Regions from separate parts of the Acidovorax sp. GW823-FHT05D11 genome, predicted to be linked through region 1. Evidence: riboswitches for the same ligand, from Rfam matches in the RefSeq annotation. Region 1 holds a riboswitch; the other holds the start of a gene.
What was found. A riboswitch is a leader RNA that binds a small molecule or an ion and turns the genes downstream of it on or off. The one in region 1 is predicted to bind S-adenosylhomocysteine.

Region 1 (4,417 bases):
CCACGACCACGGCGCGGGCGCCTTCCTGCGCAAAACGCCGCGCGATGCTGCGGCCGATGCCGCTGGCGCCGCCGGTGACGATGATGACCTTGTCCTTGGGGTCCATGCAGTGCTCCGTCTGTGTTTTTTGGTGAGGGCGCCAGTGTCGGGCGGCCCGCGGGGCAAGGCAGCCGCGCAGGTGACAGGGCTTCAGCCCGGCGCGCTGGCGGCCTGCACGATGGCGGCGCAGCACAGTTGCTCCACACCGTCGGCCCACTGCCGCATGGCGGGGGGATCGAGCTGCAGCAGCAGCGCATAGCGCCGCCCACCCCAGGCCGAGAGGTGCAGCGCCTGCAGCAGTGCTTGCCCGGGCGGGCGGGGCAAGTCGGTGCAGGCGGCAATCACCCGGCCCCAGGCGGCGGCCAGCTCTTCGTGCACGCGGCGGTGGTGCCGGGGCTCGGCCATCTGCGCCTCCAGCGCCAGCATGTCGGGGTGGAAGGGCGGCAGCCCGGGCGCATCCACGCCGCACACCAGGCGCACGAGATGGTGGATGCGCTGCGTCCATGGCAGGCCCTCGGGCTGCACGGCCTCGCGGTCGATGGCGGCGAGCAGGGCCTCGACGCAATGGCGCACATAGCCCGACAGCAGCGCTGTCTTGTTGGGGAAATAGTCGTACAGCGTGCCGACGGAAATGCCGGTTTCCAGCGCCACGTTGCGCGTGGTGAGCTTGTCCCAGCCGTCGCGTTGCCAAATCCGAACAAAGGCGTCGTAGATGGCCTGCACCGTGAAGCGCGCCCGGGCCTGGCGGGGGCGCTTGAGCGGCCTGGGGGCCGCGCTGGAGCTGGCGGCAAGGGTCTTGCGCGGCGGGTTCACCGGTTTCCGAACCCACGCGGCGGCAGGGCGCCATACAGTGCCCTGAGTGTTTTTTCACCCTTGAAACGGAGACTTTCCATGACGCTGCTCACCCGCCTGTTGACCGACAGGAATGCATTGAATCACACCCGCACCGAGGAGCTCCCCCTTGCTCCACTGCAGCCCGGCGAGGCCCTGCTGCGCGTGGACCGCGTGGCGGTGACCACGAACAACATCACCTACGCCGCCTTTGGCGACGCGATGAAGTACTGGGACTTTTTCCCCACGGGCGAAGCGGGCTGGGGCCACATGCCCGTGTGGGGTTTTGCCGACGTGGTGGCCTCCGACGTGCAGGGCGTGGCCGTGGGCGAGCGCTTCTACGGCTACTGGCCCATTGCGAGCCATGTGCGCATGGCGCCGGTGCGCGTGACGGCCCGGGGCTTCTACGACGGCGCGGAGCACCGCCAGTCGCTCACCTCGGCCTACAACCAGTACACGCGCACCAGCGCCGACCCGGCATACCGGGCGGGCGATGAAAACTACCAGATGCTGGTGCGGCCGCTGTTCATCACGTCGTTCATGCTGGCGGACTTCCTGCAGGACAACGGATTTTTCGGCGCGCGGCGGCTGCTGTTCTCCAGCGCATCGAGCAAGACGGCCTACGGCACTGCGTTCTGCCTGGAGGGGCCCGGGCAGATCGAGCGCGTGGGGCTCACCGCGCCGCGCAACAGTGCCTTCGTGCAGGGCCTGGGCTGCTACCAGCGCACGGTGGCGTATGGTGAGCTGGAGGCCCTGGATGCCGGTGTGCCCACGCTGTATGTCGATTTCTCGGGCGACGAGGATCTGCGCTCGCAGGTGCACCACCACCTGGGCGATGCCCTGGTGTACGACTGCTATGCGGGGTCGGCGCAGAACACGCACTTCCTGCGCGACACGGCCCTGCCGGGGCCCGCGCCCGTGTTCTATTTCGCGCCGGTGCAGATCAGGAAGCGCAATGCGGACTGGGGCCCCGAGGTGGTCAACCAGAAGTTCAATGCCGCCCAGCGCGCGTTCATCGACCGCGTCGGCAGCGCGCACCAGCCCTGGATGCGGGTGCGCGAACACCAGGGTTTCGCGGCGGCGCAGGCCCTGGTCGAGGACCTGCATGCGGGCCGCATCGATCCGCAGGAAGGCCACGTGGTCGTGCTGGCGCCGTAGCGCGGCCCAAGGCATCGAGGCGGGGCGCTCCCTCGCCTCCCGCACTTGCTTTTATAATCCGCCGATCCGAGGAGCGTTGCAGCGTCCCCAGCACTGGCGGGGCGTGAGGCTCGGAGTCATCTAGCAACGACGCTCATCCACTTCTCGTGTGGTGAGCCTTCCGTCTCATCCCCGCGCTGAATGTGGTCTTTCAAACATGCTTTGGAGCACACCATCATGAACGCACGCGTCAACGCCCCGGTCAACACCGACTGCATCATTGCCGACATCGGCCTGGCCGCCTGGGGCCGTAAAGAGATCCGCATCGCCGAAACGGAGATGCCCGGCCTGATGGCCATCCGCGAGGAATTCGCCGCCAAGCAGGCGCTCAAGGGCGCCCGCATCACCGGCAGCCTGCACATGACGATCCAGACCGCCGTGCTGATCGAGACGCTGCAGGCCCTGGGTGCCGAGGTGCGCTGGGCTTCGTGCAACATCTTCTCCACGCAGGACCACGCCGCCGCCGCGATTGCCGCCAGCGGCACGCCCGTGTTCGCCGTGAAGGGCGAGACCCTGGCCGAATACTGGGACTACACCCACCGCATTTTTGACTTCGGCCCCGCCGGCACCGAAGGCGAAGGCCCCAACCTGATCCTGGACGACGGCGGCGACGCCACGCTGCTGATGCACCTGGGCAAGCGCGCCGAAAAGGACGCATCGCTGATCGCCAACCCCACCAGCGAAGAAGAAACCTGCCTGTTCGCCTCCATCAAGGCCAAGCTGGCCGTGGACCCGACCTGGTACAGCCGCAAGAGCGCGCAGATCATCGGCGTGACCGAAGAGACCACGACCGGCGTGCACCGCTTGAAGGAAATGTCGGCCAAGGGCTCGCTGATGTTCCGCGCGATCAACGTGAACGACTCGGTGACCAAGAGCAAGTTCGACAACCTGTACGGCTGCCGCGAGTCGCTGGTGGACGGCATCAAGCGCGCCACCGACGTGATGATCGCGGGCAAGGTGGCCTGCGTGGCCGGCTACGGCGACGTGGGCAAGGGCTCTGCCCAGGCCCTGCGCGCCCTGAGCGCCCAGGTCTGGGTGACCGAGATCGACCCCATCAACGCCCTGCAGGCCGCGATGGAAGGCTACAAGGTCGTGACGATGGAATACGCCGCCGACAAGGCCGACATCTTCGTGACCACCACCGGCAACAAGGACGTGATCACCCACGACCACATGAAGGCCATGAAGGACCAGGCCATCGTCTGCAACATCGGCCACTTCGACAACGAGATCCAGGTCGCGACGCTCGAGCAGTACGAGTGGGAAGAGATCAAGCCCCAGGTGGACCACGTGATCTTCCCGGACGGCAAGCGCATCATCCTGCTGGCCAAGGGCCGCCTGGTGAACCTGGGCTGCGGCACGGGCCACCCGAGCTTCGTGATGTCGTCGAGCTTCGCCAACCAGACCATCGCCCAGATCGAGCTGTTCACCCACAGCGACTACTACGAGAACGGCAAGGTCTACGTGCTGCCCAAGCACCTCGACGAGAAGGTGGCGCGCCTGCACCTCAAGAAGGTGGGCGCGATGCTCACGGAACTTTCCGACGAGCAGGCCGCCTACATCGGTGTGCCCAAGCAAGGCCCGTACAAGCCCGACACGTACCGCTACTGATCGTGCGGGTGGCTGTTGCTGCTCCTTTTTTGGGAGCGGCCAGCGCTTGTGGATAAGGCGGTAGAAGCCATTTTGGCTATGAAATCCATCGTCGATTGACGAGAGAGTGACGCATGCGCGCAGATGTTTTTTTGGTGGAGTCCGGCCATGCGGCCACGCGTTCGCAGGCACAGCGGCTGATTGCTGCAGGCGTCGAGTGGCGCCTGTCGCCGCTGGCGCCCTGGCAGAAGGTGGCCAAGAACGGCGATGACATCCCGTCCGTGGCCGAGGTGAAGCTGCTGGACGATGCCGAGGCCAAGTACATCTCGCGCGGCGGGCTCAAGCTGGAAGGCGCCTTGCGGGCCACGGGCCTGCCCGTGGCCGGGCTGCGCTGCCTGGATGTGGGGCAGAGCACCGGTGGGTTCACCGATTGCCTGTTGCAGCAGGGCGCGGCGCAGGTCGTCGGCGTGGACGTGGGCCATGGCCAGCTGCACGAGCGGCTGCGCAGCGATCTGCGGGTGGTTTGCGTCGAGGGCGTGAATGCGCGCTCGCTGATCGCCGAGGCGCTGCAGCAGGCGTGCGAGGACGCGCTCTCCGAAGCCGTCGATGTGGACGAGGACAACGAGACCCAGCCCGAGGCGCCCTACAGCTGGATGCGCAACGGCGGGCTGGTGGACGACGCCTACGATGACAGCGGCGACGCCAAGGACCAGGACATCGAAGCCTTCAAGTCCGAGCGCGCCCAGCGTGCCGAGGCGCG
Region 2 (4,417 bases), 1.0 Mb from region 1:
CTCGCTCTTGGCGCTGTGGTCGGGGCAGGCGGGGTAGCCGGGCGCGGGGCGGATGCCGCGGTACTTCTCGGCGATCATGTCGTCGTTGCTCAGCGCCTCGCCGGCGGCATAGCCCCACAGGTCGGTGCGCACGCGGTGGTGCAGGGCTTCGGCAAAGGCTTCGGCCAGGCGGTCGGCCAGGCTCTTGAACAGGATGGCGGAGTAATCGTCCAGCGCGTCGATGAAGGCCTTTTCCTTCTTCTCGATCCCCAGGCCCGCCGTCACGGCGAACATGCCGGCGTAGTCGGCAATGCCGCTTTCCTTGGGCGCCACGAAGTCGGCCAGGCAGCGGCTGGGGCGGGTCACGCCGTCGATGGTGTGCTTTTCCGCTTGCTGGCGCAGGCCGTACCAGGTCATGGCGACCTCGGTGCGGGTGTCGTCGGTGTAGAACTCGATGTCGTCGTCGTTCACGCTGTTGGCGGGCAGCAGCGCCATCACGCCGCTGGCCGTGAGCCACCGGCCTTCGATGATCTTTTTCAGCATGGCCTGGCCATCGGCAAACACGCGCGTGGCCTCCACGCCCACCACCTCATCGGTGAGGATGGCGGGGTACGGGCCGGCCAGGTCCCAGGTCTGGAAGAACGGGCCCCAGTCGATGTACCTGGCCAGCTCGGCCAGGTCGAAGTTCTTGAACACGCGGCGGCCCAGCGCACGTGGCATGGCGGGCTGGTAGGCGGACCAGTCCACGGGTGTCTTGTTCGCGCGGATCTTGGCCAGGGGCCACAGGGGCGTGGCCTTCTTGTTGGCGTGCTGGATGCGCACCTTGTCGTAGTCGGCATTCAGCTCGTCCACGTAGTTCTGCACGCCGTCGCCCAGCAGGCTCTGCGCCACGCTGACGCTGCGCGAGGCATCGGGAACGTAGACCACGGGGCCTTCGTAGTGCGGCGCGATCTTCACGGCGGTGTGCACGCGGCTGGTGGTGGCGCCGCCGATGAGCAGCGGGATCTTCTTGATGCGGAAGTGCTCGTCCTTCTGCATCTCGCCCGCGACGTACTGCATTTCTTCCAGGCTGGGGGTGATCAGGCCCGACAGGCCCACGATGTCGGCGCCCTCGACCTTGGCGCGCGCCAGGATCTCGTGGCAGGGCACCATCACGCCCATGTTCACCACCTCGAAGTTGTTGCACTGGAGCACGACGGTGACGATGTTCTTGCCGATGTCGTGCACGTCGCCCTTGACGGTGGCGATGACGATCTTGCCCTTGCTGCGCACGTCGCGCCCTGCCAGTTCGTCCTGGCGCTTTTCTTCCTCGATGTACGGAATCAGGTGGGCCACGGCGGACTTCATCACGCGCGCGCTTTTCACCACCTGGGGCAGGAACATCTTGCCGGCGCCGAACAAATCGCCCACCACGTTCATGCCGTCCATGAGCGGGCCCTCAATCACGTGCAGCGGACGGCCGCCCCTGGCCAGGATCTCGCGGTAGGCCTCTTCGGTGTCCTCGGTGATGAAGTCGGTGATGCCGTGCACCAGCGCATGCGACAGGCGCTCGCCCACGGTCTTGGGGTGCTCGGGCGTGCCGCGCCATTCGAGTTTCTTGCTCTCGTCCTTGGCGCCGCTCTTGGCGGTTTCGGCGATCTCGACCAGGCGCTCGCCGGCGTCGGGGCGGCGGTTGAGCACCACGTCTTCCACGCGCTCGCGCAGCACGGGCTCCAGGTCGTCGTACACACCCACCATGCCGGCATTGACGATGCCCATGTCCATGCCCGCCTTGATGGCGTGGTACAGGAACACGGTGTGGATGGCCTCGCGCACGGGGTCGTTGCCCCGGAAGCTGAACGACACGTTCGACACGCCGCCCGAGACCTTGGCGCCCGGCAGGTTCTGCTTGATCCAGCGCACGGCCTCGATGAAATCGACGGCGTAGTTGTTGTGCTCTTCGATGCCGGTGGCCACGGCGAAGATGTTGGGGTCGAAGATGATGTCTTCGGGCGGGAAGCCCACTTCATCGACCAGGATGCGGTAGGCGCGTTCGCAGATTTCGATCTTGCGTTCGTAGGTGTCGGCCTGGCCTTTTTCGTCAAACGCCATGACCACCGCAGCGGCGCCGTAGCGGCGCACCAGGCGCGCCTCGTGCTTGAACTTGTCCACGCCCTCCTTCATGGAGATGGAGTTGACGATGCCCTTGCCCTGCACGCAACGCAGGCCGGCTTCGATCACCTCCCACTTGGAGCTGTCCACCATGATGGGCACGCGCGCGATGTCGGGCTCGGACGCGATGAGCTGCAGAAAGCGCACCATGGCGGCCTTGCTGTCGAGCATGGCCTCGTCCATGTTGATGTCGATGACCTGGGCGCCGTTCTCCACCTGCTGGCGCGCCACGGCCAGGGCCTCTTCGTACTGGCCGTTCAAAATCATGCGCGCGAAGGCCTTGGAGCCGGTGACGTTGGTGCGCTCGCCGATGTTGACGAACAGCGTGCCCTCGCCAATGGAGACAGGCTCCAGGCCGGACAACTTCATGGGGGGGACGGACAAATCTGACATAAGGCTCACCTGCGCGGCACAAGGGGGTTCAGGTGAGCGTCGTTGTCAATGTACTGAGGGATGCGCGGCCCAAGCCTGACGAGCCGCCATGCCCCACCAGGGCACGGCAAGCCGCTGCAACGCTCCTTGGACCAGGGGCCGATTGTAGTTGGCCCGCCCGCGGTCAGCGCATCTGGCGGCGCTGGCCCAGCGCGGCCAGCAGCACCAGGCCGGCGAGCAGCCACAGCGCCCATTCCGACAGGGATGGAATCGCGCTCGGGGCCGCCGCGATGGTGTCGGTGTCGGTGGCGCTGTTGTTGCCGGGGTTGGGGTCGGTCACGCCACCTGGGGCCGCGACGGTCGCGGTGTTGACCAGTGTCCCCGTCGCCGACGCGCCCACCGTGGCGCTGACGGTGTAGGTCACCGATCCGCCCGCGGGCAGGTTGACGGTGTCGTTGATGCTGCCACTGCCCGAGGCCGTGCAGGTGCCGCCGCCCGCGCCCACGCAGGTCCAGGTGCCGGTCAGCACCGCGGGCAGGGTGTCCGCCACCGTTGCCCCAGCGACGCCGGAGGGCCCGGCATTGCTCGCGGTGATGGTGTAGGTCACCGAGCCGCCCGGGGTGGCCGTGGTCACGCCGTCCGTCTTGGTGATGGCCAGATCCGCCTGCGGCGTGACGGTGTCGGTGTCGGTGGCGCTGTTGTTGGCCGGGTTGGGGTCGGTCACCCCGCCCGGCGCCGTCACCGTCGCCGTGTTGACCAGCGTTCCCGTGGCCGCCGCACTCACCGTGGCGCTGACGGTGTAGGTCACCGAGCCGCCCGCGGGCAGGTTGACGGTGTCGCTGATATTGCCGCTGCCCGCCGCCGTGCAGGTGCCTCCGCCCGCGCCGACGCAGGTCCAGGTGCCCGTGAGGGCGGCGGGGAAGGTGTCCACCACGCCCGCGCCTGCGGCGTTCGATGGGCCGGCGTTGCTGGCGGTGATGGTGTAGGTGACCGAGCCGCCCGGAACGGCCGTGGTCACACCATCCGTCTTGGTGATGGCCAGGTCGGCTTGCGACGCGAGGGTGTCGGTGTCGGTGGCGCTGTTGTTGGCGGGGTTGGGATCGGTCACCCCGCCCGGCGCTGTCACCGTCGCCGTGTTGACCAGCGTTCCGGTCGCCGAACCGCTGATCGTGGCGCTCACCGTGTAGGTGACCGATCCCCCCGCGGGCAGGTTGACGATGTCGTTGATGTTGCCGCTGCCCGCCGCCGTGCAGGTGCCTCCGCCCGCGCCGACGCAGGTCCAGGTGCCGGTGAGCGCGGCAGGGAAGGTATCGAGCACCGCGGCCCCCGACGCATTGGACGGCCCCGCGTTGCTGGCGGTGATGGTGTACGTCACCGATCCGCCCGGAACGGCCGTGGTCACGCCATCGGTCTTGGTGATGGACAGATCCGCCTGTGGCGTGAGCGTGTCGGAGTCGGTGGCGCTGTTGTTGGCTGGGTTGGGGTCGTTCACGGCAGACGTCACCGTCGCGGTGTTGGTCAGCGTGCCCGTCGCAGACGCATTGATCACGGCGCTCACCGTGTAAGTCACCGAGCCGCCCGCGGGCAGATTGACGCCATCGTTGATGTTGCCGCTGCCCGCCGCCGTGCAGGTGCCGCCGCCCGCGCCCACGCAGGTCCAGGTGCCGGTGAGCACGGCCGGAAAAGTGTCCGCCACCGTGGCACCGACGGCGGGGTCCGGCCCTGCATTGCTGGCGGTGATGGTGTAGGTCACCGATCCGCCCGGCGTGGCCGTGGTCACTCCATCGGTCTTTGTGATGGAAAGGTCCGCGTCTTGGGCATGCGCTGCGGTCGCGGCCACCATGGCCAACAAGAACGCAGTGAGCCACAGCAATGCACGTTGGCGCATGGTGAAGTCCCGATTTGGAGTGGAAGG

Region 2: linked by a shared signal. The riboswitch ahead of metH (methionine synthase) and the one ahead of ahcY (adenosylhomocysteinase) in region 1 are both predicted to bind S-adenosylhomocysteine.

Annotation. Positions count from the first base shown of each region.
Region 1 is NZ_CM179502.1:4,799,415-4,803,831, reverse strand. Features, by position in the region: gene AC3RCE_RS22045 (SDR family oxidoreductase) at 1-106, opposite strand, end outside; gene AC3RCE_RS22040 (TetR/AcrR family transcriptional regulator) at 190-852, opposite strand; gene AC3RCE_RS22035 (DUF2855 family protein) at 931-2,028, shown strand; S-adenosyl-L-homocysteine riboswitch at 2,091-2,170, shown strand; gene ahcY (adenosylhomocysteinase) at 2,245-3,678, shown strand; gene AC3RCE_RS22025 (TlyA family RNA methyltransferase) at 3,792-4,417, shown strand, end outside.
Region 2 is NZ_CM179502.1:265,350-269,766, reverse strand. Features, by position in the region: gene metH (methionine synthase) at 1-2,499, opposite strand, end outside; S-adenosyl-L-homocysteine riboswitch at 2,551-2,657, opposite strand; gene AC3RCE_RS01235 (IPTL-CTERM sorting domain-containing protein) at 2,687-4,390, opposite strand.